DNA from 2 places in the Novosphingobium resinovorum genome. Region 2 is predicted to be linked to the other one. Evidence: riboswitches for the same ligand, from Rfam matches in the RefSeq annotation. Region 2 holds a riboswitch; the other holds the start of a gene.

Region 1 (14,471 bases), on a different replicon from region 2:
GCACGATCACCGGCGTTTCTATCTGCTTGTCCGGATGGCGGCCGGTGAGGATCGCCAACGCTTCCCCGCCGTCACCCGCCGTGACGGTGCGGCAGGGCACCTCGTATTTGCGGAATGAGCGCAGCACGCCTTCGCGCGCGACGTCGTCGTCATCCACCAGCAGCACGGTCACGTCGTTGTAGTTGGCAGTTTTCTTTGGTGCGGATCGGGGTGCGACCAGATCAATCATCATCTTCGTTCTCTCGCAGAAGTATGCGGGGCCAGTGGACTTCGAACCTGGCGCCGCCGAGGGGACCCCGGCCCTGGACGGTCACCATGCCCCCGTGGGCGTTGATCATGCGGCGCGTGAAGGCGAGCCCCACCCCGTCGCCGTCGGTCCCCGGCGAGGCGCGGTGGAACAGCTTGAAGATGCGGTCCTCGTTGCCGGGCGGGATGCCCTGCCCGTCGTCCTCCACCGTGAAGACGGTGAAGCGCCCCTCCTCGCGCACGGCGATGCGGATGTGGCCTTCCTTGCCGCCGTGGTGCTTGACCGCGTTGGACAGCAGGTTGCGCAGCGAAGTGGAAAGCGGCGCACGCGGAGCGACGATGTCGGTGCCCTGCACGTCGACATCGACCTCGAACCCCTCGGGGATTGCCGTAAGTTCCAGCGCTTCCTCGACCAGTTCGTGCGGATCGATGCGGTGCATGCGGGAATCGCGCACCCCGGCGCGGGCGTAAGCCAGCAGGTCGTCGATCATCTGCTCGGAGCGCTCGATGCGCTGGGCGATGCGGTCGAAGTTGTGCACCACGTCCTCGGGCAGTTCGGTGCCTTCGAGGTCTTCGCGGATCCAGCTTACCAGGTCGGCGATACCCCGCAGCGGCGAGCGCAAGTCGTGGCTGGCGACATAGGTGAACTCCTCCAGCTGCGCATTGGTCTGCTGCAGCGCGCGTTCGGAGCGCTTGCGGTGCGAAATGTCGCTGACGATCGCCATGTAGAGCGGCTGGGCGCTGCTCTCGAATTTGGTGAGCGCGATCTCGACGGGAAACTCGCGCCCGTGGCGGTGCAGCGCGGTGACGTCGCGGTCGCCGCCCATGAGGCGCGACTTGGGGGCGGCCGCGTATCCGGCGATCTGCTCGCCGTGCCTTGCGCGGTATCGCTCGGGCAGCAGCATGTCGATCGGCTGGCCGATCATCTGCTCCACCTTCCATCCGAACTGGACCGCGAGCATGGCGTTGGCCTGCGCGATCCGGCCCTTGCCGTCCACCACCACCACGCCCAGCGGCATGCTTTCGAACATCTGGGTGAAGCGGCGCTCGGCGGTGATCTCGCGCGTCATGTTGCGCAAGTAGACGACCGCGCGGTCGCCCTCCTCGCCCGCGACGGGCGCAAGGGTCATCGTGACGGTCGGGCGCGAACCGTCGGCGCCGTGCAGCACCATCTGGCGCGACCAGGTGCCGCGCGTCTCCATCGAAACCTTGAAGAAGACCTCGAACATCTGCCGCAGCGTCTCGGCATCGTCTTCGGCGAACCACATGAAGAACAGGCTGTTGCGCAGCGCCTCGGCATCGGGCTCGGCCAGCAGCGAGGCGGCAGCGGCATTGCCGAAGGCGACCACGCCCGCCGCATCGACGATCAGCGCGGCGATCGGGGCATGGACCAGCGGCGCGTGGATGTCGGTTGTCGTCATCGGCGTCGCCAGCATCGCGTGTCCTGTCCTGCGGGAGACGTGATGCCGAACGAGCTTGAACTTCGTTGCAGCCACGGCCTCCGGGTGGAGCGCCGGAAACCGCGCTGCGGCCCCCGTACCCGACGAGGGGTACACCGGGGCGGTTATCGACCTGCGAAGCCAGACCTAGGGAGCTGTCCCTAGACCCGGCCTGTCGCAACGATTGCAGTGGTTAAATTTGTGTGAGAGCGGCCGCTGTCCATGCGCTCGGGGCCGCGCGCAGCACTTTCGTCATCCCCGCGAAAGCGGGGACCCATCTGATGCCAGTGCAACACGAAACGTCAGGAGATGGGTTCCCGCCTTCGCGGGAATGACGACGTCAAATACCCAAGAACTGCCCTCAGCGCGCGACGAACTTGCCTGCCTCGCGGTCCTTGCGGACCTTCAGCGCGTCGAACACGGTGCCGCTCATGGTGATCCAGATGCCCGGGCCGGCCGATTGGCAGCAGCCGAACGCCATGCCCAGGTTGAATGCCGCGTCGCTCTCGGCGAAACGGGCGGGCTGCATGGCTCCGCACATCACGACGGTCTTGCCCTCGATATGGGCGAGCGCGGCGGCGGTGTCGGTCATGGTGTCGGTGCCATGGGTGATGACGACATGGCTTTCCGGCGCCCCGGCGACCGTCGCGGCGATCAGCGCGCGGTCCTCGTCGGTGAGTTCGAGGCTGTCCTTGCGCAGCAGTTCGACGACGCGGAACGGATGCGCCACGCGGGCAGTGGCCAGCAGCTTGCCGATCACGCTCTCGACGATCTGGTACTCGCTCAGCGCGTCGAAGTACTGCTTGTCGATGGTGCCGCCGGTGGTGATGACGAGAATGGGTGCCTGGTTCATGCGCGTTCCTTACTGCGGGACGCGCGGGTTTCCAATTCCTTCGTAGGTAAGGGGCGCGCTTTGCCGATGGGGCTTCGAGAGACTGTGCCTGACCCTTCGACAAGCTCAGGGTGAGCGGGAGTAGCGTAATGCCCTATCAATTCCGCTCAGGCTGAGCCTGTCGAAGCCCCCGCCGCACACGCCGCACGGATATTCGCCCTGCGATCTCCCGCCATCTCGCATCTGCACAACCGCGCCGATCCATGGCACCACTGCGACCATGAGCACCCTTGCGTCACCCTCGCTTACCGCCCGCAGCGAACTGGCCGCCGGATGGCCGACCGTCCTTGCCGCCGCGCTGGCGATCGGGGTGGGGATGATGGGCGTCGGGTTCTACTCGCTGGGCCTGTTCGTCACGCCGCTTCAGGCCGAGTTCGGCTGGACCCGCGCCGAAGTCTCGGGCGCGGCGACGTTCCAGCAGCTGGGCATCTTCCTCTCCGCCCCTGTCGTGGGACGCCTTGCCGACCGCTTCGGCAACCGCACCATCGCCATCGCCAGCTATCTGGCCACGCCGCTCGCCCTGGTGGCGCTGGCCGAGACCGGGCCGTCGCTGACCAAGTGGTACGGCCTGTGGCTGCTCGTCTCTCTGGCGGGCTGCGGGACGACCCCGGCGATCTGGGCGCGCGTCGTCTCGCTGCGCTTCGATGCCGGGCGCGGCTTCGCATTGGGGCTGATGCTGACGGGCTCCGGCATGGCGGCGATCCTCGCGCCCGCCTTGCTCGGCCCGGTGATCGCGGTGCAGGGCTGGCGCACCGGCCTCCATGCCATCGCCATCGTGATCGCCGTGATCGGCATCCCCGTCAGCCTCCTGACCGGGCGCGGGGAGCGCGTCGCCGCCGACAAGCGCGAGCGCGGCAGCATCGAGATCACCCGCAAGACGCTGCAAATCGCCCTGATCGGCTTCCTGCTGGGCGTCATCGTCGCGGCTCTGATCGTCCATCTCGTGCCGATGCTGGTGGACCGGGGGGTGCCGCCCGCGCAGGCCGCCGGAGTGGCCGCCTTCATCGGCATCGCGGTGGTCTTCGCCCGCGCTTTCGTCGGCTGGCTGTTCGACCGCTTCCACGCCCCGCGCGTGGCAGTGCTGTTCCTGACTTCGCCGGTGATCGCCTGCGTGATCCTGTGGCTCGACGGCCCCGCGATCCCGGCCGCGCTGCTGCTCGGCCTCGCGGCCGGGGCGGAAGTGGACATGCTCGCCTATTTCACCAGCCGCTACGCCGCACTGGAAAACTACGGAGCGACCTACGGCGCCATCCTTGGCCTGTTCAGCCTCGGCGCCGCGTTCGGTCCGCCGCTGTTCGGGTGGATGGTGGACGCGACCGGCAATTCCGACCTCGCCCTCGCCTGCTCGGGAGTGGCGCTCATCGGCGTGCTGGTGCTGATCGGAACATTGGGGGCTTACCGGACGTCGTCGCGCTGAGACTGCGGGGGCTTCGACAAGCTCATCCTGAGCGGGTTTGAGAGGCATTACACTAACTCCGCTCACCCTGAGCTTGTCGAAGCCCCCGCGACATGACGCGCCTAAAGACAGCCACCGGTCCCGGATCAGGTCCGGAACGACGAAGTGAGAAACGCCAGCAACCCGCGCTCCTCGCGGCTCATCCAGCGGGTCTTGCGCGGCAGGCTTTCGGGCACCTCGGGTGCGCCCCGATCGCCCTTGGCCGCCGCGATCACGTCCGGGTGGACGTAGGACTTCCGCGCGATCGCGGGCGTATTGCCGAGGCACTGCGCAACCTCGTCCAGCATCGCCCGCAATGACAGGCCGGGGTTCCCGACCAGCATCGCGAAGGCCATCGTGCTCGCCGCCCATGTCCGGAAGTGCTTGGCGGTGAAGCCCTCGCCCATCGTCTCGGCAAGGTATGCGTTGACGTCGTGGCTGTGGACGGGAATCGCCTCGCCCTCCTCGTCGACGTACTGGAACAAGTGCTGGCCGGGCAGGTCCTGCATCTTGCGCACACAGCGCACGAGGCCGGGATCGTCGCAGGTGATCTGCTGCAGCTTGCCCGACTTGCCCTTGAAGCGCAGCATCAGCGCGCCGCGCTCTATCTTCGCGTGCCGGTTGCGCAGGGTGGTCGCCCCGAAGCTCTTGTTGGCCTTGGCGTAGCACTCGTTCCCCACCCGGATCGCCCCGGTATCGAGCAGCGCCACGACCGAGGCGATCGCCCGCTCGCGCGTCAGCTTGCGTGAAGCGATGTCCGCGTCCACCCGCGCCCGCAGCACCGGCAGCGCATCGCCGAACAGGGCGCAGCGGTCGAACTTCATCGTCTCGCGCGACTGGCGCCAGTCGGGATGATAGCGATACTGCTTGCGCCCGCGCGCATCGTAGCCGGTCGCCAGCAGATGTACCTCGGGGTCGGCGGAGAACCAGCACCGCTCGTAGGCGGGCGGCAGGGCGATGGCGTTGAGCCGGTCGATCTCAGCGCGATCCTTTATCCGCGCTCCGTCCGCGTCGAAGTAGGCCCACTTGCTGCCGCGCACCGGCCTGCGGGTGATGCCGGGGGCGCCGTCATCGGCGAATTTCAGGCGCGAAATCGTCTGGCGCGTCATCAGCATGGGGTCTTGTCCGTTGTCTCTCCCTTTCGAGAACGCGCGAGGGGCAAACGGGTTGTCGGAAACCGGAACGCGATCCCGCCGTTCCTTCCTGCAAAGACAAACCACAGGAGACACCCATGGCAGACGCACGCATCTTCCGCGATCTCAAGGCCGACCACGACAAGCACCGCAAGTTGCTGGAACAGCTGGGCGAAACCCAGGGCGCCAGCGACGAGCGCAAGGACCTGTTCGAAGCCTTGCGTAAGGAACTCCAGGCCCACGCCGCCGCCGAGGAGGAATCGCTCTATGCGACGATGCTGGGCAACCCGGACCTCCGCGACGAGGCGCGCCACTCGGTGTCCGAGCACAAGGAAATCGACGACTTCCTCGGCGAACTGTTCGAGATCGACATGAGTTCGTCCGCGTGGCTGACCAAGTTCAAGGAAATGCGCCACCGCTACCTCCACCACATCGACGAGGAAGAGGAGGAGATGTTCCCCGAAGCGGCAGAAAAGCTCTCGGCCGAAACCGAGAAGGAACTCGCCGAAGTGTTCGAGAAGCGCAAGCCGAAGGAACTGGCGACGGCCGAAAAGGAACTGCCCGGCGATGCGCGCGAATAAAGCCGGCAATACGCCGGCTCGGGCCTCCCCTGCGGCGAACGCGGGGGAACGCCCGGCCCCGGCGGCGCGTTGCCTTCTCGATCAACCATAACGGAGAAGGACCATGGACAAGGACATCCGCGAGCATTTCTGGAAAGCGTTCCAGACCAGCCCGTTCATCATGATGAGCCTTCAGGCCGGACATGCCCACGCCGAGCCGATGACGGCACAACTCGACAAGGACGCCCATCACGCGATCTGGTTCTTCACCAAGCGCGACAACCGCATCGGCGGCGGCGGCAAGGCGATGGGTCAGGTGATGACGCGGGGGCACGAGGTTTTCGCCTGCATCGACGGTACGCTGGTCGAGGAAACCGATCCGGCCGTGCGCGACAAGCACTGGAACAACGCCGTGGAGGCGTGGTTTCCCGGCGGCAAGGCCGACGCTTCGGTCGTCATGCTGCGATTCGAGATCGAGGACGCCGAAGTCTGGACTTCGGAAATGGGCCTCAAGGGCGCCTTCAAGCTCCTGACCGGCAAGCCCATCAAGCAGGGCGAGGCCGGAGAGCACGCGCTCGGCGCGGTCTGAGACCCTCTAGGACCGATGCCTGAGCAGCGGGGGCGTGGCGGTTCAGGCCGCCACGCCCTTCGCGCTTGTCCTCCCTGTCGCGCAGCGATGGGGAGGGGGACCGCCCGCGCAGCGGGTGGTGGAGGGGCTTGGGGAATACAAAACCCCCTCCGTCACCGACTTCGTCGGCGCCACCTCCCCATCGCTGCGCGACAGGGAGGATAAGGGTCAGCCGGGCCTTTTTCGCCGCAGCAAATACCTCCACACGCCCACGCAGTTGATCGCGAACAGCGCCACGTTCTGCAGCCCGATCCCCTCGGCCTTGTCGTCGAGGAATCCCCAGGCCACCAGGGCGATCGAACTGGTGACGAAAATGACGAAGCCCCAGCCGGTCCATTTGCGGCCGAGGTCGAGCGATACGATAAGCGCCGCCACGGTTCCCGCAGCGGCGCAATAGTATTGCAGGCATTGCAGGACGACTTGGCTCATCCTCTCGCCTTCTTCTCAGGCCCTGTTGTGTTTGTCATCAGGCCCGGGCTCTTGCGGCCCCTCTCCTACTCGTGAAACGTCAGGTGCGCAGTTGCAGCGGCTCCAGTTCCTGTGGCCGGGCGCTGTCGGGGCATCCGGCAAGGGCATAGGAGATCGCCGCGAGGATCGCCTGTCGTGTAAAGGGTTTCTGGACGACCCCGATCGCGGTAGGCGCCGGGGTGTCGATCTGGCCGGGATTGGCGGTGACGTAGATCACCCGCACGCCGTAACGGCCGGAGAGATCGCGTGCGATGGCCGGGCCGGTGAGCCCGTCGCGCAAGTTGAGATCGACGAGCGCCACATCAGGAACATCACCCAGCATCCCCAGCGATGCCATGTCCGGAACCGTGCCGACGACGGCATGGCCGCCATCGGCAAGGATATCTTCCAGTTGCAGCGCTACCAGGAACTCGTCCTCGACGATGAGGATTTTCCCGGAGTTGGCCACCATCGCATCCAAGGTACGTTGTCCCGGTTCAGGCAGCCACGCGCTGGGCGAGGCGAGCGGTGTCGGCATTGACGTTGGCGATCTTCACCAGTTCGCCGAAGAAGGCGTCGATCGCCTCGCCGCCAAGCACGAAGTTGTGGCGGAAGTCCGGCAGCTGGCCGGATTCGATGATCTTGGAGAGCATCGCGCGGGCGCGGCAGATGCGGCTCTTAACGGTGCCAAGCGCGATACCGCAGATATCGGCGATTTCCTCGTAGGAGAGGTTGCCGGCCGCTACGAGCACGAGGGCCTCGCGATAGGTTTCGGGAATGGCGGTCAGCGCGCGCAGGACGTCCGCCAGTTCGACGGCGCTTTCCTGGCTGGCTTCGGCGCGCAGGATGCGTTCCGCGGCCAGTTCGTCGTACTCGCCATGGAAGCGGGCGCGGCGGGCCTCGGAATAGAAGTGGTTGCGCAGGATGGTGAAGGTCCATGCCTTGAAGTTGGTGCCGGCGGCATAGCGCTCACGCGCCGCCCATGCCCGCAGCATGGCTTCCTGCGCCAGATCGTCGGCGCGGTCACGGCAGCCGCACAGACCGCGCGCGAATGCACGCAGGTGCGGCGCTACCTCTGCCAGCGCGCGGCGGAAATCACGGTCGCTGAGCGCGACCTTTTCGGGCTGGACCCCTTCGACGCCTGCTTCGACAACAGTCGACATTGCGTTACCCTCCTCTGAGAAAACCAGTCGGATAGCTAACGGCAGTGCGGCGAAAATAGTTCCCGGCAATGTCCTGAAATCGCCCATTTCGTTGCGGAAGCGAAAGAAATCAGCGCCAGACCGAAAAACTTCCCGAAAAACTTTGCCGTATTTCCGCAGGATCGGCGGAACAATCATGGCCCATAAAAATTGAGGCCCCCGTCCACTTGAGTGGGCGAGGGCCTCCGGGATCGGATCACCACCGGTTTGCGGGGGGGGTGGGGGAGCCAGTGGTGATATTGTGGGAACGTAGCGCCCCTTCGTTGGTTCCCGAAAAAGCGTCTCACCGCAAAAAATTTTCCGGTTGCCCTATACGCCCGGCGGAGTCAGACAAACGACACCGGCCTTCAGGCGCAAAGGGCGCCCATCGACGTGCAATCGGGAAGCCAACTTCCCCCATAGGCCTTGAGGAACTTGAATGTCCGTCTCTGATCAGATTGCGATCCAGCTGCCTTACCTGCGCCGCTACGCGCGCGCCCTCACCGGCTCGCAGCACTCGGGCGACGCCTATGTCCGCGCGACGCTGGAAGCGGCCCTCGCCGACCGCTCGCTGCGCGATGCCATCGCCCGCAGCCGCGCCGCGCTGTATGAGGCCTTCACCCGCATCTGGTCGACCGGCCATGTCGAGGAACCCGCGGGCGACATCGGCGGCGGGCACGAGCAGGCCGCGCAGGAGCGCCTCGCCGCCGTCGCGCCGACGCACCGCCAGGCCCTGCTGCTGACCTCGGTGGAGGAATTCACGCGTGAGGAAACCGCGACGATCCTCGGCCTCGAGGTCGAGGAAGTCGATGCGCTGGTTTCCCAGGCGATTGCAGAGATCGAAGGGGAAAGCGCAACCCGCGTCCTCATCATCGAGGACGAGCCGCTGATCTCGATGCAGCTGGAAGGCCTGGTGACCGACCTTGGCCATACCGTCGTCGGCACCGCCGCCACGCACAAGCAGGCGATCGAAATCTTCGAGAAGCACCCCGCCGGCCTCGTCCTTGCCGATATTCAGCTGGCCGACGGCAGCTCGGGCATCGATGCGGTGGAAGACCTGCTCAAGTTCGGCGAAGTGCCGGTGATCTTCATCACCGCCTACCCGGAACGCCTGCTGACCGGCGAGCGGCCGGAGCCGACCTACCTCGTGACCAAGCCGTTCCAGGAAACCACCGTGCGCGCAACGATTAGCCAGGCGCTGTTCTTCAACTCGACGCGCCCGCAGGCCTGAAGGCCCGGCGCCTCCGGGAACATCGCTCGTAGACCGCCGGTAGCGCGCGCCTTCCGATGCGACGCCGTCATTCCCGCCCGGGCGGGAATGACGGCGGACACGTATCGTTTCAGTCGTGCTCGCGCCCCCCCGAACCCATGTAGAGTTCGCTGCCGGTTTCGCGGAACACCTTGCTCATCTCGGCCATGCCGGCCTCCGCCTCTTCGGCTGCGACGAAGGTTTCGACCGGCTGGTTCTGCTTCGCGGCGAACTCGCGCACTTCCTGGCTGATCTTCATCGAGCAGAACTTCGGCCCGCACATCGAGCAGAAATGCGCCGACTTCGCGCCCTCCGCAGGCAGCGTCTGGTCGTGGTACTGCTCCGCCGTGTCGGGATCGAGAGACAGGTTGAACTGGTCGCGCCAGCGGAACTCGAAACGGGCGCGGGACAATGCATCGTCGCGGACCTTGGCCGCCGGGTGGCCCTTCGCCAGATCGGCGGCATGGGCGGCCAGCTTGTAAGTAACCACGCCGACTTTCACGTCATCGCGGTCGGGCAAGCCGAGGTGCTCCTTGGGCGTCACGTAGCAGAGCATCGCCGTGCCGTACCAGCCGATCATCGCCGCACCGATGCCGCTGGTGATGTGGTCGTAGCCTGGAGCGATGTCGGTGACGAGCGGACCGAGGGTATAGAACGGCGCCTCGCCGCAGGCGGCCAGCTGCTTTTCCATGTTCTCCTTGACTTTGTGCATCGGCACATGGCCCGGCCCCTCGATCATGACCTGCACGTCCTGCTCCCAGGCGCGCTTGGTCAGTTCACCCAGCGTGTAGAGTTCGGCGAACTGCGCCTCGTCGTTGGCATCCGCGATCGAGCCGGGGCGCAGGCCATCGCCCAGCGAGTAGGCGACGTCGTAGGCCTTCATGATCTCGGTGATTTCGTCGAAGCGTTCGTAGAGGAACGATTCCTTGTGATGCGCCAGGCACCACTTGGCCATGATCGAGCCGCCGCGGCTGACGATGCCGGTGACGCGCTTCGCCGCCAGCGGCACGAAGGGCAGGCGAACCCCGGCGTGGATGGTGAAGTAATCGACGCCCTGCTCGGCCTGTTCGATCAGGGTGTCGCGGAAGACTTCCCAGTTCAGGTCCTCGGCAATGCCGCCGACTTTCTCCAGCGCCTGATAGATCGGCACGGTGCCGATGGGCACGGGCGAGTTTCGGATGATCCATTCGCGCGTGTCGTGGATGTTGCGCCCGGTCGAAAGATCCATGACGGTGTCGGCGCCCCAGCGGATCGACCAGACCATCTTGTCGACCTCGTTCGCCACGTCCGACGCGACAGCAGAGTTGCCGATATTGGCGTTGATCTTGACCAGGAAATTGCGCCCGATCGCCATCGGCTCGCTTTCGGGGTGATTGATGTTGGAGGGGATGATGGCGCGGCCGCGCGCGACTTCCTCGCGCACGAACTCGGGCGTCACGTAGTCCGGGATCGATGCGCCCCAACTTTCACCATCTCTGGCCTGCCCGTCGCGCACGTATTCCTTGAGCATCGCGCGGCCGAGGTTCTCGCGCTCCGCCACATATTCCATCTCCGGCGTGATGATCCCGCGCCGGGCATAGTGCATCTGGCTGACGTTCATGCCCGCCTTCGCGCGCAAGGGCCGCCTGACGACGTTGGGGAAGGCCGGAACCCCTGCCGAACGGTCAGGCCCCTTGAGGCCGTTGTCCTCGGGCTTCACCTCGCGCGCGGCGTAATCTTGCACGTCGCCGCGCGCCGTGATCCATTCGCGCCGGTTGGGGGCGAGGCCCGCCGAAATGTCGATCGTGACATCGGGATCGGTATAAGGGCCGGAGGTGTCGTAGACCCGCACCGGGGCCTCGCCGCTGCCGGGTTCGAGGTGGATTTCGCGCATCGCCACACCCAGCGGGCCGACGTGGATCTTCCTCGATCCACGGATGGCGCCGGTGGTCACGCCGATCTCGAGCTTGGAATTGATGTCTGCCATGGATTGCCTCTCTTTCTCTCCATGGGACGGAAAAAGAGACGGACTGCGGGTGTTGATTCGTGCTCAAACCCGACGCTCCACTTCCTCCGCCCGTACTAACGGGTTCAGGTTCGACGGGTCTTGTGGAGCATACCCACAACTCTCAGCCACTTGCTGGCTCCCCGGGGACGGCGCAGTGATAGACGCGCATATCGGCGGGGTCTAGAGGCTTGAGCCCATGCCGATGCTCTATCGCCTCGACGCGCCCGCGCCGCATGTCGCGCGCTCCTTCGGGGCCGAATCCGGCAATGACCCGTGGGACGGCGGCCACGTCGCGCCCGGGCAGTTCGCGCCGGTCATCACGGCTGGGCGAGAGGCGATCGCCGGGCCGAGGCCCCACTATCGCACCCCGCGCCGGATGATCCCGCGCCTCTGGGGCGTACCGCCGCCGCCCTCGGTGCACGAGCAGCGCGGCATCCTGACGGTGCGCAACCTCGACAGCCCGTTCTGGATCGGCAACTTGCGCAACAGCGAGTTCCGCTGCCTGGTGCCCGCCACCGCCTTCATGGAGTGGGGCCGCCCCTCGCCCACGGATGGCAAGCGCCGCCAGTGCTGGTTCGCCTGCGCCGACCAACCGGTCTTCGCCATGGCGGCGGTATGGAAGGACAGCGAGATTCCCTCCTTCGCCCTCCTCGCCTGCGAAGCGAACGCGGCACTGAGAGCAGAGGGGCGAGAGACGATGCCGGTGATCCTCCCACCCGATCCGGCCGTGCAGGACACTTGGCTGCGCGGCGCCTGGGACCGCGCGAAGAGCCTCATCGTGCCTTACTCCTCGTCCCTCATGGAGATGCGCGTGGCGGGCTGAGCCCATCGCTATCCGAGACGCGACCAATCCCGTGCCGCATGCTTGTTGCTCCTCCGATAACGATCAACTTTCTCGATCGCAGTAAGGGGAGTGTAAAATGATCGAGCAGAACGACGCAGCAAAACTGAACCGACGAACCGCCTTGGGACTGGGCGCCACCGCGCTTGCCGCAGCCTCGCTTCCGGCGGCGGCCGCAACGCCGAAGAAGCGCCTGCTCGATCCCGCCAATGCGGCCGATGCCTCGCTGATCTATCGCAAGCTGCGCTATCGCACGGACGACGGCCTCGTCTTCTCGTGGATCAAGGGTCCGTACATGGCCGCGACGGGCGGCGACCTGATCCCGGTCTATGCGATCAATCTCGGATCAATCCAGCGCATCACGCACAACGCCGACGGCAGTTTCGAGCTGATCGACCTGGAGATCAGCTTCCGCGTCGATATCGACACCGGCCGTCGCCTCACCGACCTCCGCAACCCGATCACGGGAGAGACCGTGAAAGTCGGCGGTCGCGGTCCGATCCCCACGCGCGTGCGGGTTTCGGCGACCAACGAGATCGACATTCCCGACGTCCCGGGTACGCCCCGCTTCGAGCACGTCCACACCCCCGCCGTGCCCTTCACCTTGCGCACCGGCGAGATCGCGGTACGCGACCGCTCGCACGCCCGGGTGACCGCCCCCGACGGCTCGGTGTCCTATCTGAACGAAGTGAGCACCCTGTCCGCGCCGAGCGCGCTGGTGCTGGACCCGGCGGTCACCAACGTCGACACGCGAGTGCAGTCCAATGACGTGCGCAGCTGGCCAGAATGGCTGCGGATGGGCGATCGCCCCGGTACGCTCAATCTGTTCGGCAACGGCGGCAAGGTGAAGCGCTTCGAGGACCTTCCGGCGGACTGGCACGCCATGCTCGAGACGTATTATCCGCAGATCGCCAAGGACCCCATCGCCGCTCTCGACAAGGCGGGGTAACAGGACACGCCTTGTCTCAGGCAAGGAAGGTGGCCATCTGCGGTAGATGGCCTCCGCGACCCTCGACGCCCTCCTCGGCGAAATCCGCGCCTGCCGCTTGTGCGAGACGGCGCTGGGCTTCGAGCCGCGCCCGTTCGTCGCGGCCAGCCCCTCCGCGCGCCTGCTCATCATCGGGCAGGCGCCAGGCAGCAAGGTCCATGCCAGCGGCATAGGCTGGGACGACGACAGCGGCGACCGGCTGCGCGGCTGGCTGGGGCTCGACAAGGCCATGTTCTACGACACCGCGAAAGTCGCGCAGATGCCCTCCGGCTTCTGCTATCCGGGCAAGGCGAGCGGCGGCGACAAGCCCCCTCGCCCCGAATGCGCCCCGCGCTGGCACGCGCCGCTACTGGCCGAACTGCCGCAGCGGCGCCTGACCCTGCTGGTGGGGCAGTACGCCCAGAAACGCTACCTGCCGCGCGGCTTCGCGCCCAACCTCACCGAAACGGTGCGACGGTGGCGCGAGGCACCGGAAGGACTGTTCCCCCTTCCGCATCCGGCGTGGCGCAGCCGGCTGTGGATGGCGAAGCACCCGTGGTTCGAAGCGGAAGTGCTGCCTGACTTGCGCCGAAAGGTGATCGAAGCCGTCGAAGGCTCCCCGCATCAGAACGTATAGGCCACGCCCGCGCCCAGGACCCACTGGTTCGCACTGCCCCGCAGCGAGGTGAACGGCGTGTCCTTGCCGTCGTTCAGCATGCGCGAATAGTTCGCCACTCCGAACACCGAAAGCCCACCGTCGCGCACGTCGCCGGAGAGGTCATAAGCCATCAGCAGCGAGGTGTTGACGCTGTCCCAGCCGCCCTTGGCATTGTAGACCGGCAGCCCGCTCGCAAGGCTTTGCCCCGGATTCACCGAGTAATAGTAGCGCGCGAACTTGTCATCGACACGGCGGGCGCTGACCGCCAGCACCGTGACGACCGCCGGGCTCAGGGGCGTCGTGTAGCTGATCGCGGGGGACCAGACCATGCCCTTGTAGGCGCCGTTCACGTCCCACTTCACGTCGCTCGACAGCGTGAGCGTATCGTAGTCGTGCAGCACGCGGTACTTGGTCACGCCCGCGCTGACGCCGACCTCGATCGCCGGATCGAGCTTGCCTGCCGCCCGCACGACCTCGTCCCGCACGCGCCGGTTGCGATTGAACGAGGCCGTGACGACCGGCCCCAGCGAAAAGCCGATGCCCGAATCCTTGTCGTCGGGAATGAAGTCCAGCGCCACGCCCGCAACGCGCGGATTGATGTCCACGCCCTTGAAATGGCCGCGCACCAGCGGCACCGGCGAGAGGATGTAGTCATCCGAGCCACGATAGCTGGGCACATAGACGGCGCCGACACCGACCGTCAGGTAATCACCGTCGAGAACGTTCTCGGTCGGCTGTTGCTGCGGCGCCTCCTGCGCGATGGCGGGCATCGAAAGAAGGGCGGCAGATGCCGTGCAAATCCGTAAGA
Region 2 (14,471 bases):
ATGGCGCTCGACGTGGCGGACGAAGGGCAGTGGATCGCCGTCATGCAGGAGATCGAGGCGCGCTTCGGCAGACTCGACGTGCTGGTGAACAACGCAGGCGTGGTGCTCAGCGCCGATGTCGAGGATACCACGCTCGAACAGTTCCGCTGGGTCAGCGCGATCATGACCGACGGCGTGTTCCTGGGCTGCAAGCATGCGATTCCGCTGATGAACAAGGGGAGCGGCGGCTCCATCGTCAACATGAGTTCGACCGGCGCCCTGCTCGGCTATCCGATCTTCTTCGCTTATTCCGCCGCCAAGGGCGCGGTGCGGGCGATGACCAAGTCGGTCGCGGTGATGTGCCAGGAAAAGGGCTACAAGATCCGCTGCAACTCGGTGCATCCCGGCGCGATCGAGACGCCGATGGTGCAGACCGCCGAAGGCCGCCTCGACAAGCCGAAGGAAATCCCGGACGGCGTCCTGCCTCCCGGCACGCCGGGCCATCCCAAGGACGTGGCGGCGCTGGTGCTGTTCCTCGCCTCGGACGAATCCCGCTTCATCACCGGCGCGGAGCTTGTCATCGACAACGGCGTGACGATCAGGCCGTTCTGACCGGTCAGAGCAGGAGCGGCTGCCCTTCCTCCATCGCCAGCAGCCAGGCTTTCGCCTCGATGCCGCCGGCGAAACCGGTGAGGTTGCCGCTCTTGCCGATTACCCGGTGGCACGGCGCGATGATCGAGATCGGATTGCGCCCGTTCGCCGCGCCGACCGCGCGGCTTGCACCCGGAGTGCCGAACCCGCGCGCGATCTCGCCATAGCTTCGCGTTTCGCCGAAGGGAATTTCCAGCAGCGCGGCCCAGACCTTGCGCTGGAACTCCGTGCCCCGGAAATCCAGCGGCAGGTCAAACACGCGTCGCCCGTCCGCGAAGTATTCGCGCAGCTGTGTCTGCGTGGCCGCTAGAACCGGATGTTCTTCGTCGATCAGCGGACCAAGGGGAACCCGGTCCGGCCGATCATTCTCCCACAACACCGCGACCAGCCCGGCGTCGCCGCCCACCAGCGTGAGTTCGCCCACCGGCGACGGCATCGTGCGGCGATAGAGAGGCTGTTCCATCCGCGCCTCCTTGCCGCCGCGGCGCCGGGTGTCAATCCGTCAGAGGATCATAACCGGAACATTTGTGCTATCTAACCTTTCAGCCAACGGTCCAGTTCGACGTGGAAATGCCTCAGCCGGGCTTCCTGCTCGCCCCAGAGCGGGCCACGGAATCCCCGCGAACGCGCGCCCGCCTGAACGATCGGCAGCAGGTCGGAGTCCTGATCCAGAACCTCGCCCATACCCGGCGGTTCGCCGAGCCCGGTATGGACCACCTCGGGCCGCGTCGCGCCCGTCACGTCGACCTCCGCGCCCAGCCCCATCCAGCCCGGCGCACCGTAGCCAGGGGCATCGACGTGGCGATAGAGGATGGTGGTTTCGTAGGTGAACTGCTCCGGATCGCCGGCGTGCGGCTTGAAGCGATGGAGGAACACCGCTTCGGGGTGGCAGCCGATCTGGGTATTGGGAAATATCCCGAAGATCGTCGCATCGGTCAGTTGCGCATCGGAGAAGTGCGAGTAGTCCAGCCCGATCCGCGCCGCCCTTTCGCGCTTGGCATGGGCCACCGCGGCGCGGCTTTCCATGGCGGTGCCGGTAAAGCTGCCGGGATCGACGCCCGCGTCGGCCAGCAGCATGGCGATGCCGGGATTGATCCTCTCCTGATCCGGGAAGTGCGAGTTGGGCTGGGCCATCGGCACGAACTGGCGAGAAAGGCCGTGCGGGAAGAGGTCGATGTGCGTACGGTCGTCAATCACCCCCATCGTTTGCGGATGGATCGCGTGGAGGTGATAGCTCTCGTAGAAAGCGTCGATCCCGCCCTTCCAGTTCGCCGCCCAGTCCGACCGGCGATGCTGGACGACGTGCATCCGGTCCATGCCGTAAGTCTCCAGCATCGGCAGGATCGGTGCGAGGAACTCGGCCAGCGGCCGCGCGCCCTCGTCCATGTTGATGAACACGAGGCCCGCCGCTTCCTCCGCGCGAACCGAGGTCAGGTCGGTGCCATGGCAGAGCACTTCGGGACGGAAGGTCTCGGCGTCGGTCACCTTCTGGTTGTGCCCGTCGATCCCATAACGCCACGAGTGAAACGGACAGGTGAAACTGTCCTGGCTGCCCATCTCTCCGGTGACGAGGCGGCTGCCCCGGTGCGGGCACACGTTGTAGTGCGCCGCGACCGAGCCGTCCGCCTGCCGCACGACGATGAAACTCTCTGGTCCGGTATCGAACTTCACCCAGTCGCCGGGCTCGGGAATATCGCTGGACGGCGCGGCGAGCAGCCAGGTGCGGGCGAAGACCTCATCCCATTCGCGGGCGAAGAATTCGGGCGAGGTGTAGCGCGCGGGATCAGGCCGCTCGGTGCCGTTGTCGATCGCCGGGGCGGGCTGGTCGAACGGATGATCGGAGCCCTTGTGGACGGTCCAGCTGCGCGGATCGTAGTTCATGCGCCTGCCTCCATCCGGCGGTCGAGTTCGGCGTGGAAGTGGCGCAGGCGGCCTTCCTGCTCGCTCCACAGCGGCCCCCGGAAACCACGCGAGCGGGCGCCCGCCTGCACGATGGGCAGGAGATCAGAGTCCTGGTCCAGCACTTCGCCAAGCCCCGGCGGCTCGCCGAGGCCCGTGTGGACGATCTCGGGCCGGGTGGCGCCGGAAAGGTCGGTGTCCTCGCCCAGCCCCATCCACGCCGGAGCGCTGTAACCGGGCGCGTCGACGTGGCGATAGAGGATACAGGTGTCGTACGTGAACTGGTTCGGATCGCTGGCATGCGGCAGGAAGCGATGGAGGAAGATCGCCTCCGGATGGCAGCCGATCTGGGCATTGGGGAACAGACCATAGACCACGGAATCGCTGAGCTGGCTGTCGCTGAACCGCTCATAGCCGAGCCCGAGGTCTGCCGAACGGCGGCGCTTGGCCTGCTGCACCGCGCGGCGGGTCTCGGCGGCGGTGCCGTCGTACGTCTCGGGATCGATCCCGGCGTCGCGCAGCATCGACTGGATGCCGGGGTTCACCGTCTCCTGATCCCCATAGCGCGCGGCGGGCTGCGCGAAGGGCACGAACTGGCGTGAGAGGCCGCCCGGCCAGAGGTCGATCTGGGTGCGGTCGTCCATCAGGCACTGCGTCTGCGGGTGGACGGCATGGAGGTGGTAGATCTCGGCGAAGGCATCCACCCCGCCCTTCCAGTTCGCGCCCCAGTCGGAGCGGCGGTGCTGCACCACGTACATCCGATCGATGTCGTAGAGTTCCAGATGCGGCAGGATCGGCGCCAGCCATTGCTTCAGCGGCTCGACCTGCGGGTCCATGCAGATGAACACCAGCCCCACCGCCACCTCGCAGCGTACCGAAGTGAGATTGCGGTCATGGCACAGGACTTCGGGCCGGAACGTCTCCGGATCGGTCACCGCGACGTTGCGGCCCTCGAGGTCGAACTTCCACGAATGGAACGGGCAGGTGAAGCGGTCGAGCGAGCCGAAGTCCGAGGTCACGAGGCGGCTGCCACGGTGAGGGCAGACGTTGTAGTGCGCATGGATCGCGCCGTCGTCGCCGCGCACGACGATAAAACTCTCGGGACCGACATCGAAAGTGAAGAAGTCCCCCGACTCCGGAATGTCGGATGCAGGCCCGGCCAGCAGCCAGCTCCTGGCGAAGACCTTCTCCCACTCCTCGCGCATGAAGGCGCGGTCGTGGTAGCGGCGCGGGTCGGGTCGCCCGGTGCCGTTGTCGATCGCGGGCGACACCCGCGCGTTGAACGGATGCGGCGTGCCGACATGGATGTTCCAGTCGTCGAAATCGAGCTTCATCATGGTCATCCCTCTCCTCTGGGATCCACCGGGCGGCCGTCTCTCATGTCCGACTCACCCTCGGGGTGGACATTCAGTAGAAAACAGTCATGAATGTTTTTCAAGAAGGATCGCGATCACCCGTGCCGACCGGACGCGGGAACGCGGCATAGCGGGAGAGTGACGGAGATGAGCCGCATCTATGGCAGGATTTTCCAGATCGCCTACGTCGTCCCCGACATCGACGAAGCGGTCGAGCACTGGACGAAATCGATGGGAGTCGGACCGTTCTACGACTTCCCGATCCCCCTTCCCTTCGAGGAACTTTCCGTCGCCGACAGCCCTGCATCGCTGGACGAACCGATCTTCGGCGGCGTCTCGATCAGCTACAGCGGCGACACGATGATCGAACTGATCCAGCCCGGCGCGGCGCCGTCCACCTACCGCGATTTCCTGGAAAGCGGCAAAAGCGGCGTGCATCACTACGGCACCTGGATCGATGACTACGAGGCCACGCTGGCACAGGCACGGGCGGACGGCGTGCCCGTGCTGCTGGAAGGCCGCCTGCCGCTGTCGCGCTTCGCCTATCTCGATACCGCGCGCAACGGCCTCAGCCCTCTGATCGAGGTAATCGCACCGCTGCCGCCGATGGTCGAGTTGTTTGCCATGATCAAGGACGCGGCGGCAGCCTGGGACGGCAGCGATCCGCGCCGCTCGATCTGAAAAGCCCTTGCGAAAATGGCCCAAGGCATATCCGTAACGGATATGGTCCGATTTGAAGTTTCCTCGAGAAACCCCATATCGGGCTCATGACGGAAGAATCCTCCCGATTGAGCAGGCGTATGCTCATGGCCGGAAGCGCGGCCGTTGGAATCGGCGCGCTGGCGCAGTCCACCTCGAGATCGCTCGGGCCGTTGGCGCCGCCAGCGCCCGTGCGTATTCCGGCACCGCCGAAGCTGGTCGAAGCGCGTCCCGCCGCTCCGCGTTCGGCATTCTCCACCGTCGATCCCAAACTGCTGCGCAAGGCGCTCGCCTCGCTCGATCGGCATTCGAAGCTGATCAAGGCCCACGACCGGATCGCCATCGTCGATTTTTCCGCGCCGTCCTCCGAGATGCGCCTGCATTTCCTCGACGTGATCGACGGCAAGGCGTCGAAGCTGCTGGTCGCCCACGGTTCGGGTTCGGACCCTCATCATACGGGCTTCCTCGAGCGGTTCTCCAATGCCTTCGGTTCCAATGCATCCAGCGAAGGCGCCTTCCTCACCGATGACTACTATGTCGGCAAGCATGGCCGGTCACAGCGCCTGATCGGGCTCGATGCGACCAACAACAATGCGCTGGACCGCGCGGTCGTGGTCCATAGCGCGTGGTATGCGAATGACGACATGATCCGCGCGCACGGCAAGCTCGGGCGCAGCCAGGGCTGTTTCGCGGTGGGTGAGAACAAGCTCGACGATGTCTTCCGGTTTCTCGGCAAGGGACGGATGATCTACGCCGGACGGGCTTGAGCCGGGCGGCTTGACTGGCCTATGGGCCAAGCCCCGTCCTCTCCTGCCGAGAATGCCATGCCTCCCGTGAAAGACCTCGCCCAACTTGGCCAGCGCGTCGCCGCCACCCATGGCTGGGCCACCGCCAAGGCATTCAAGGCTTACGCATGGACCGAGGCCGACCAGGCGCGCATCGCGGCAACGGCCGCCGACCTGCTCAAGGTCTTCCCGAGGCAAGCCGGTTCGGGAATGCTGCTGAGCACGGCACTTGCGGTGCAACTCGAACGCCGTCTTGACGCACCCGTCGTCCTGGTAGCCGGTACGCTGAGCATCGACGGCATGCCGGTTCAGGGCGACCGCCGGCCTTTTGATGGCCCGCAAATCTTCGGAGAAGTCGGGGGTGAGCCCGCATGGAACGGCCATTTGTGGATCATGGTCGGCGCCCATGTCGTGGACGTCGCCATCTTCGGGCTCGCGCGCTCCGCCGACTGCCGCCCCGAACTCGCCCGCCATGTCCATTCGGTGTTTGGGCCGGACAAGGGCCTCTACGCCGACGAGTGGCGCCGATCGCGGCGCGTCGGTCTCGAATACGAGCCGCAATATGTGCTGAGCCCGGAAGACGTCGATCGACTGATGACCGCCGCCTATCGCCTCATGTCCGGCGACTGACGCAGTGCCCGCTCCGATCCTCTACAGCTTCCGCCGCTGCCCTTATGCCATGCGGGCGAGGCTCGCGGTGATCGTGAGCGAGACGCGCTGCGAACTGCGGGAAGTCAAGCTCTCCGCCAAGCCAGAGGCGATGCTCGCCATATCGCCGAAAGGCACGGTTCCGGTGATGGTCGTGCCGGAGGGCGAAGTCATCGACCAGAGCATCGACATCATGCGCCGGGTGCTGGGCGCAAACGATCCCGAAGGCTGGCTTGAGCGCGACGATCCCGCGCTCATCGCCGTCAACGACGGACCGTTCAAGCACGACCTCGACCGCTACAAGTACCCCGAGCGTCACGGCGGAGACCCCTTGCGGCACCGCGCCGGGGGCCTCGATTTCCTGCGCGAACTGGATGTTCGGCTCGACCGTACCGCAAACCTCTCTGGCGCATCGCGCGGACTGGCCGACGCAGCGGTCATGCCTTTCGTCCGACAGTTCGCAGCGGTCGATGCGGACTGGTTCGCCGAAAATGCCCCGCTCAACGTGCGGGACTGGCTCGCTCGCCATCTCGCGTCCCCATTGTTCGAGGCTGCAATGGTTCGCGTACCGCCCTGGACGCCTGAAACCCCGCCGGTGATGTTCCCGGCCTGAGGCAACGTTTGCCGCGTTCGGACTTTGTCTCTCAAAAGGCAGGCGACGTCAGGAGACAGACCGAAGGCATGGATCAGGCCAGCGAAACCTCCGACAGCGCGCCCGGTCGCACGCGTCACAACCGGCTGCAGCTTCGCATCCTCGCAGGCTTCGTGCTCGGGCTCGGCTCGGGGCTGCTGACCTACACGCTTGCGCCCGATGCCGCTTGGATCGCACCCCTCGTCGAATATGTGACGATGCCGATCGGGCAGATTTTCCTGCGCCTGCTGTTCATGCTGGTGCTGCCGCTGCTGTTCTCGGCGCTGGTCATCGGCATTGCCGAGATGGGCGAGATCCGCGCGCTGCGAAAGGTCGGCGTGGCTACGCTGGTCTATACGCTGATCGTCTCGGGGATCGCGGTCGCCATCAGCCTCGCCCTCGTGAACATCCTCAGGCCAGGCGAGGGGGTGGACCGGCAGGCAGCGCAGGAACTGCTTGCCAGGGGCGCGGATTCGGCGGGGAGCATCCTGCAGACTTCCGCGAAATCGACCACCGGCGTCGATGCTGTGCTGGCGCTGGTGCCTTCCAACGTAATCACCGCGATGAGCGAGAACGACATCCTCGCCGTCATGTTCTTCGCGCTGTTCTTCGGCATCGGCCTCCTGCTGGTGCAGAGCCCGCGCACAGAGACGCTCAAGGATGCCATCGAAGGCGTCTTCGAGGTTGCGATGAAACTGATCGGCATCGTCATCCAGCTCGCGCCGATCGCGATCTTCTGCTTCATGTTCAATCTCTCGGCGCAGTTCGGATGGGACCTGCTGGGCAAGCTCGCGGCCTTCGCGGGGGTCGTGCTGCTGGCGCTGGGCCTGCAGATGTTTGGCGTCTACCCCCTGCTCCTCGCCTTCATTGCGCGCAGGAATCCGATCGCCTTCTTCCGCTCGACCCGCGAAGTCAGCCTGTTGGCGTTCTCGACCGCGAGTTCCAACGCCACTCTGCCCACCTCGCTGCGCGTCGCAGACGAGGAACTCCGCCTTCCCAACAAGGTGGCGCGCTTCGTGCTGACGATCGGGGCTACCGCCAACCAGAACGGCACCGCCATGTTCGAGGGCGTGACCGTGCTGTTCCTCGCACAGTTCTTTGGCGTGGACCTGAGCCTGGGGCAGCAGCTTTACGTGATGGTCATCTGCATCCTGGCCGGGATCGGAACTGCGGGCGTTCCTGCAGGATCGCTTCCCGTGGTCGCCCTGATCCTGGGCAGCGTCGGGGTGCCGCCCGAAGGCATCGGCCTCATCATCGGCGTCGATCGCTTCCTCGATATGTGCCGCACGACCCTCAACGTCATCGGTGACCTCGTATGCGCCACCGTGATTTCGGCCGTGAGCGCTCCCGACAGAGCGGCGCCTGTTCGAACGCGGACGACCTAGCTGGGGCCGCAAGTTAGGCTAGAAGGTTTCGCACCTATCTCGAGCCCAAGGCGGTGACGGCGTGCCTATCAGGCTGCGGCTCGCCCTTGCCGTGCCGCCGCTGCCCGCCAGCGCCGGTAGCCGAGCACGGCAAGAGCGACCATCGCGGCGTAGAGCCCCGCCGTCAGCCACAAGTCCTTGAACGCGAACATGCCGACGTAGAGCACGTCCACCGCGATCCACAGCAGCCAGCTGGCCGACTGCCGCCGCGCCGTCCAGTACTGGGCGACGAGGCTGAAGCTGCTCAGCCCCGCGTCCATCCACGGCAAGGCGGCGTCCGTGTAGCGACTGGCGAGCCAGCCTATGGCAGCGGCACCGACCGCCCCGGCGCCGAGACCCGCCGCAGCGCCCAAGGGTGACAGCGGCTTGACGACGATGTCTCCGCTATCCGCCTTGCCCCGTGTCCATGCGGCCCAGCCATAGAGGATAGCGGCGCCGAACAACGCTTGCAGCACCATGTCGGAATAGAGGCGCACGTCGAGGAAAACCTTGAAATACAAGGCGCAGGCCAGCAGGTTGACCGGCCAGCACAGCATCCAGCGGCGGGCGGTGAACCAGATGCCGAGGAAGCTGACGACGACGGCGACAATCTCCAGTATCGACATCAGGCTGCGTCCTCCAACCGGCTCAGGAAATCGCGTCCCGGGGGGGACAGGAACCACTCGGCGTGGCCGATGAGATAGTCCTGCCACGCAAGATCGGCCTGACCGCGATCGGCGAGGATTCCTGCGAAATAATCGACTTCCGACAGGGCGAATTCGACATGCACCAGCGGCAACAGGCGGGCGATCGTATGAACATCCGCACCGGTCAGCGGGAGGACCGTCCGGTAGCCCGCGATCAATGCCCGAGCCGCCTGCGGATCGCCCGCATTTCCGCCGATTTCCAGCCAGGGAATGGCCGTTCGCTCGATCGCCGTGGCGAGGTCGTGGATAGCGCAAGTACGGGTCGCCAGACCGAAATCTATAACGGCACTCACAGTGCCCCTAACGGACCATAAGAGGTTGGAAGGGTGCCAGTCGTTGTGCGTCCATAGGGTAGGCCGACCCTTGATCCGGTCCACAATTCCCTCGCCCAGCGCATCGAACAGTCGAGCCAGTTCACGGCGCCATGACTTGCCATCGAGGTAGGCGTCGAGAGCCGGCCGTGCTGCCAAATAAGCCTCGGCCGACGCGAGCGGGTCGGACGAAGGCACGATGGTGAAGCTGGCGACCAGCGGACGATCATCTCGCGCCTCGGCTGCGAAATCCCGCGAAGCCGCATGCAGCCGGGCCAGCGCGACGCCAGCCTCGAAAGCATGATCATGCGAGAGGAAGGGCGTCCACGACTGCCGCTCGCGGTAGAGATCGATGCCCGGCGCCCGGCGATGGAGTTCGTATGTCCATTCCCCCTGCGCCACCGCTCCGCCGCCGTCCGACGTCACCATGACATCGGGCACGCTCAGCCCTTTCGCCCGCAGATGTGCCATGAAGGCGTGCTCCTCGCCCAGCGCGGCGGGGGAGCGCACCGCGCGGTGGTGGCGCTTGAGGAACAGCGTTTCCCCGCCCGCTTCCACCAGCGTCGCGGCCGAGAACGGACGAGGGGAATGCCAGCGCAGCGCTTCCACTCGCCCGACTTGCGGGAAGTGTGCGAGAACGCCTTCCGCCTCGGCCTCCGTTATCGCGGGCCAGACGGGCGCCTCAAGCTCCGTGCCCATCCCGTGCACGAGATGGTTCGCCCGAGACACCGCGCCGCTCATGTCAGAACGCGCGCGACAGCGTCGCCACCACCGCCCGGCCGCCGCCGATGTAATAAGCGGGCGCAGAACCGGAGATCACCGTCCCGTTACGCCCAACGGTGTCCTGCGCGTTGCTGCTGACCGAGTACACGCCCGAAAGCACGCGCGGATTGGTCACGTTGATCGCGTTGACCCGCAAGTCCATGCGCTGCGCATCGATCAGCCCGGCCAGATGCACACCGATCGCCAGGTCGAGCGTCGCATAGCCCTTGATGCTCTCGTCGTTCATGAACGACGAATATTGCCGCCCGACGTACTTGAGCGCGGTGCTGCCGAACAGGCGCCCGTCGTCATAGGTGCTGCCCACGGCGAACTGGAATTCGGGGCTCGACACCGCGCGCTTGCCCTTCGTCGGCAGATAGTCGCCACCGATGGCCAGATCGTCGTCCTGCCGCGTGTGCAGATATTCGCCCGAGGCGTAGATGCTCACGCCCTTGGCCGGGCGATAGTCGATCTCGGCGTCGAGGCCGTAGCTGGTCTGACTGCCGCCATTGACCGTAGAATTGACCAGCGCCCCGCCGCTATTGATCACCGTCGCCACCTGCCGGTTGCGGAAGTGGTAATGGAACGCGGTCAGCGAAAATGACAGGCTCGGCCCGATATAGCGATAACCCAGTTCCTCGGAGACCGAGTACTCGTTCTTGAGGTTCGAAGTCCCCTGCTGCACCACCTCGCCGCCATAGTAGCTGTTGTAGAGCGCGAACTCGTTAGGCGTGCGGAAGTTCGTGGTCACGTTGGCGAACAGCTGCTGCCGCTCGTCCAGCTTGTAGTGCACCGACGCGCGCGGAAGCGCCGCGAAGCTGTCGGTATGCACCTTGTCCTGCGGCCCCGGCAGATGGTTGCGGCCATTGCGCAGCAAATCCACGCCCTTGAAGCCCACATCGACGGTCAGGCGCGGCGTGACGGTCACGCTGTCGGCGACGAAGAAGCCCTTGGTCACCGTGACCGTACGCGCGTTCTCGTAAGCGAGCAGGCGGCCGTCCGCAGTGCGGATCGCCTTGCTCGGATAGCCCCACTTGTCGAAGGGTTGCCCGTCCGCACCGATCGAGGTGTAGGTCTGCTGCACGCGGTCCGTGCCGTAGTCGAACCAGAGCCCCGCCGTGATCGTGTGCGCGCCGGCCTCCAGCGTCAGCTTGCTGACGTTGCCGGTCCGCATCTGCTTGCCGGTCCAGTTCCCCATCACCGTGGCGAGGCCGTCCACCGCCCCCGGCAGTTCCACCGGCTGCGTCAGTTCCTCGGTGCCGAGGTAATTGCCGGTCGTGGTCAACTGCGTCCCGTAAGGCGCATTGCCGTAGCCGAACTGGAGATACGTGGTGCTGTCGAGCGTCAGGCCGCTGCCGAAGTTCAGATGCACCGGCGCGGAGGTGTAGAGGTTACGGAACGGCGCGCGGTAGAGGCGCCAGTACCCGGTATCGCCCTCGGTATACTTCGCGCTGTAATTGAAACCGCGACCGTAAGCGCGCCAGTCGGCCAGCGACGGCGCCGGATAGCCCGAAGTCTCGGCCTCGTTGAACGACAGGGCCAGACTGGCCCGGTTGCCCTCGCCCCATTCAGCGAGCAACTTGGCGTCGATATGCTGGCGCTTGTCGAAGCCCGGCCCCCGCCAGTTGTCGGCGCGGTTGTTGGAGTACGACACGAAGGCCTTGAGCCCGGTATTGCCGATCTCGCCAGTATCGAAGCGCGCGAAAACGCGCCGTTCGTCGAACGAACCGACCGACAGGTTGACCAGTCCGCCCATCCGCTCCTTGGGATCGTCCAGCGTCAGCGACAGCAGACCTCCCGCCGCCGCGACGACCGGCGCGTCGATGTCCGCTCCGCCCTGCACGAGCCTGACCTGACGCACGTTCTCGGCATCGGCGAACTGCGAGGGATAGGCGTTGTAATAGCCGATGTCGTTCTGCGGCGCCCCTTCCATCAGCACGCCGATCTGGTCCTGCCCCAGCCCGCGCAGTGTCAGGCTGGAACTGGCCGAGAGCCCGTAAGGGTCGCTCATCGATACATTGGCGCCGGGCAGCAGGTTCACCAGCTGGAAGGCGTTGAACGTCGGTGCCTGCTTGACGATGAACTCGGACGAGATCGCGCTGACCGCCTTGGGTTCGGTCTGGTCGGGCAGCAGGCCCTCGGGGTCGGCATGACCGATGACCTGGATCGGCGAGGCATCGGCCTCGTCAGCCAGCGCCGGAGCCGCCGCGAACGCCGCCGTAAATAGGGCCGGGAATGCCAGCGCCGCGCCACAAAGATACGAAAAATTGCCCGTCATAGTCTCGCGTCCACTCCACTCGGAGGGATAACGGACCTGCCGCCAGCCCTCCCTACGCCGGTGTCAACCGGATCAGGTTCAGCGGGTCGTGGTCTGCTGACCACCTCTCAGCCGCGCATGAGCGGCCCCCCGGGGATGGAGCGCGCCTTAGGCGCTTCGATGCGAAGTGGGAAGCGATATTATTACAGGTTCGGGTCAGTAATCGCCCTGTTCGACGACGAGGTCATAAGCATCGCCCCGGTAGTAACAGTTGGTCGCCTCGACCAGACGGCCATCGGGCAGGAACGCGCGGCGCTCGATGGCAAGGCACGGATCGCCGGCCGAGATACCGAGCATTGCGGCATGTTCCGGGCTGAATCCCACCGAGCGCAGCCGCTGCAGCGCGCGCACCGGCCGGTGACCCTCCGCATCGAGGGCGGCATAGAGCGAATCCCCGACCACCTCGGGCGAGGGCAGCGCCCAGCCCGGGACGACGGCATGTTCGATCGCCATCGTCTCGCCGTCGGCGCAGCGGATGCGGTTGAAGCGCAGGATTCGCGAGCCCGGCGAGAGGCCGAGCAGCATCGCCTCGTCCGGCGTCACCACGCCTTCGGAGCGGTCGATCCACACGTTGGTCGGCTTGCGTCCGCGCGCGGCCATGTCCTCGGAGAAGGAGGTCATGATCGAGAAGCTCTTTTCCACGCGCTGGCCCTGATCGGATGCGCGCGGCGCGGCGACGAAGGTGCCCGCACCCTGCCGCCGCTCGAGCATGCCTTCGTCGACCAGGCCATCGACCGCCTTGCGGACGGTGACGCGCGAGACGCCGTATTCCTCCACCAGTTCGCGCTCGGTCGGCAGGGCCGCCCCCACCGCGATCCGGTGCTTTTCGATAGCGTCACGGATCAGCCGCTGGAGACGCATGTAGCGGGGGCCGGTCTCGCTGTCGCGAAGCGGGCCGATCTTGTCCACGGCTGCCATAGTTCTCCTCTATGTCCCGGCGATACGCCGGGAAAGGGATCGGGACAACACCAATATCATTAGTATCGCATTGGTATTGAAAATACTTGCCCTGCCGTCCTCGCCTCAGCTCGGCGAGCGCCAGCGCTCCACTGCGGCGGGCTCGAACAGGAGATGCCAGCGCGTGCCCACCAACGCGCCGCACCGCAGCCCATGGCCTGCCAGCGCTTCAAGGTCCGGTTTCGCGGAGGCATCTACGAGAAGACGCCCGTGCGTGGCCCATATCGCCGCGTCGGGGCCGATTGCCTTGCGCACATCCGCAGGCAGTCGGGCAGGATCGAACGCCTCGGTCCCATCCGCCTCGACTTTCGGCGAAGGCGCGGCGGCGGCAGGAGCCCTTGCCCCGCCGTGCGCCGCAGCGCGGATCTCGTCCGCCACCGCGTCCGCGATCGGGCCGAGCACAACCTGCAGGCCATGCGCCGAAGGCCGGATGATGCCCTTGGCGCCCAGCGCCCGCAGTTCCGCCTCATCGATCAAGCCCTGCTCCGCGACGACAAGGCGCAGGCGCGTGGTGCATGCGCCGATCTCGCGCAGGTTTTCCATGCCGCCAAGCGCGTCGAGGAAAGCCAGCCCCCGCTCCCCGGCGGGACGCTCGCGCCGCTCGGCCATGCCTGCGACTGCTTCTCGGCCCGGGGTCTTGAGGTCGAAACGCAGGATTACCCAGCGAAACACTCCGTAATAGACCGCGAAGTAAGCCAGGCCGACCGGCAACAGCAGCAGAGGCTTCTGCGCCTTGCCGAAGTTGAGCACGTAATCGAACAGCCCGGCGGAAAACCCGAAGCCGAGATGGACGTCCAGCGCCGACATCAACGCCATCGACACGCCCGTCAGCACCGCATGGACCACGAAGAGCACGGGCGCGAGGAACATGAAGCTGAACTCGATCGGCTCGGTCACCCCGGTCAGGAACGAGGTCGCAGCCAGGCTCAGCAGCATGCCTCCGGTCGCCTTGCGCCGCTCCGGCAGGGCCGAGCGGTACATCGCGAGGCAGGCCGCGGGCAGGCCGAACATCATGACCGGGAAGAAGCCCGTCATGAATGCGCCCGCGTCCGGGTCGCCCGCGAAGAAGCGCCGCAGGTCGCCGGTCGTGCCGTGATAATCGCCCAGCACGAACCACGCGACATTGTTGATGATGTGGTGCAGGCCCGTGACCAGCAGCAGGCGGTTGAGCAGGCCGTAAACGAAGAGGCCCCACTCGCCGCTGGCCAGCGCAAGACGGCTTATCCCGTCGATGCCGCTGTTCACGGTGGGGAACGCCGCGCCTACGATCCCGGCGATGACGACACCCACGGTCCCGCTGACGATCGGCACGAAGCGCCGCCCGCCGAAGAACGCCAGATATTCAGGCGCGCGGAAATTATGGAACC

Evidence for each region. Region 2 has a riboswitch for thiamine pyrophosphate ahead of BES08_RS24570 (TonB-dependent receptor). Riboswitches for the same ligand answer to the same signal wherever they lie in the genome.
Region 1: it holds a riboswitch for thiamine pyrophosphate, as region 2 does, so the genes downstream of both, thiC (phosphomethylpyrimidine synthase ThiC) here and BES08_RS24570 (TonB-dependent receptor) in region 2, are expected to answer to the same signal.

What each region holds. Positions count from the first base shown of each region.
Region 1 covers NZ_CP017075.1:2,013,098-2,027,568, forward strand. Annotated here, with positions in the region: gene BES08_RS09375 (response regulator) at 1-232, opposite strand, end outside; gene BES08_RS09380 (sensor histidine kinase) at 222-1,667, opposite strand; gene BES08_RS09385 (asparaginase domain-containing protein) at 2,047-2,538, opposite strand; gene BES08_RS09390 (MFS transporter) at 2,798-3,994, shown strand; gene BES08_RS09395 (DNA topoisomerase IB) at 4,120-5,127, opposite strand; gene BES08_RS09400 (hemerythrin domain-containing protein) at 5,244-5,726, shown strand; gene BES08_RS09405 (pyridoxamine 5'-phosphate oxidase family protein) at 5,830-6,294, shown strand; gene BES08_RS09410 (hypothetical protein) at 6,502-6,762, opposite strand; gene BES08_RS09415 (response regulator) at 6,842-7,252, opposite strand; gene BES08_RS09420 (sigma-70 family RNA polymerase sigma factor) at 7,278-7,943, opposite strand; gene BES08_RS09425 (response regulator) at 8,401-9,192, shown strand; gene thiC (phosphomethylpyrimidine synthase ThiC) at 9,302-11,176, opposite strand; TPP riboswitch at 11,240-11,350, opposite strand; gene BES08_RS09435 (SOS response-associated peptidase family protein) at 11,394-12,020, shown strand; gene BES08_RS09440 (DUF1838 family protein) at 12,118-12,987, shown strand; gene BES08_RS09445 (uracil-DNA glycosylase family protein) at 13,034-13,642, shown strand; gene BES08_RS09450 (MipA/OmpV family protein) at 13,630-14,471, opposite strand, start outside.
Region 2 covers NZ_CP017076.1:1,653,600-1,668,070, reverse strand. Annotated here, with positions in the region: gene BES08_RS24625 (SDR family oxidoreductase) at 1-591, shown strand, start outside; gene BES08_RS24620 (methylated-DNA--[protein]-cysteine S-methyltransferase) at 596-1,093, opposite strand; gene BES08_RS24615 (aromatic ring-hydroxylating oxygenase subunit alpha) at 1,165-2,511, opposite strand; gene BES08_RS24610 (aromatic ring-hydroxylating oxygenase subunit alpha) at 2,508-3,863, opposite strand; gene BES08_RS24605 (VOC family protein) at 4,032-4,565, shown strand; gene BES08_RS24600 (murein L,D-transpeptidase catalytic domain family protein) at 4,685-5,350, shown strand; gene BES08_RS24595 (hypothetical protein) at 5,408-5,998, shown strand; gene BES08_RS24590 (glutathione S-transferase) at 6,003-6,629, shown strand; gene BES08_RS24585 (dicarboxylate/amino acid:cation symporter) at 6,698-8,032, shown strand; gene pnuC (nicotinamide riboside transporter PnuC) at 8,101-8,676, opposite strand; gene BES08_RS24575 (phosphotransferase enzyme family protein) at 8,676-9,767, opposite strand; gene BES08_RS24570 (TonB-dependent receptor) at 9,811-12,108, opposite strand; TPP riboswitch at 12,141-12,250, opposite strand; gene BES08_RS24565 (GntR family transcriptional regulator) at 12,304-13,065, opposite strand; gene nagE (N-acetylglucosamine-specific PTS transporter subunit IIBC) at 13,171-14,471, opposite strand, start outside.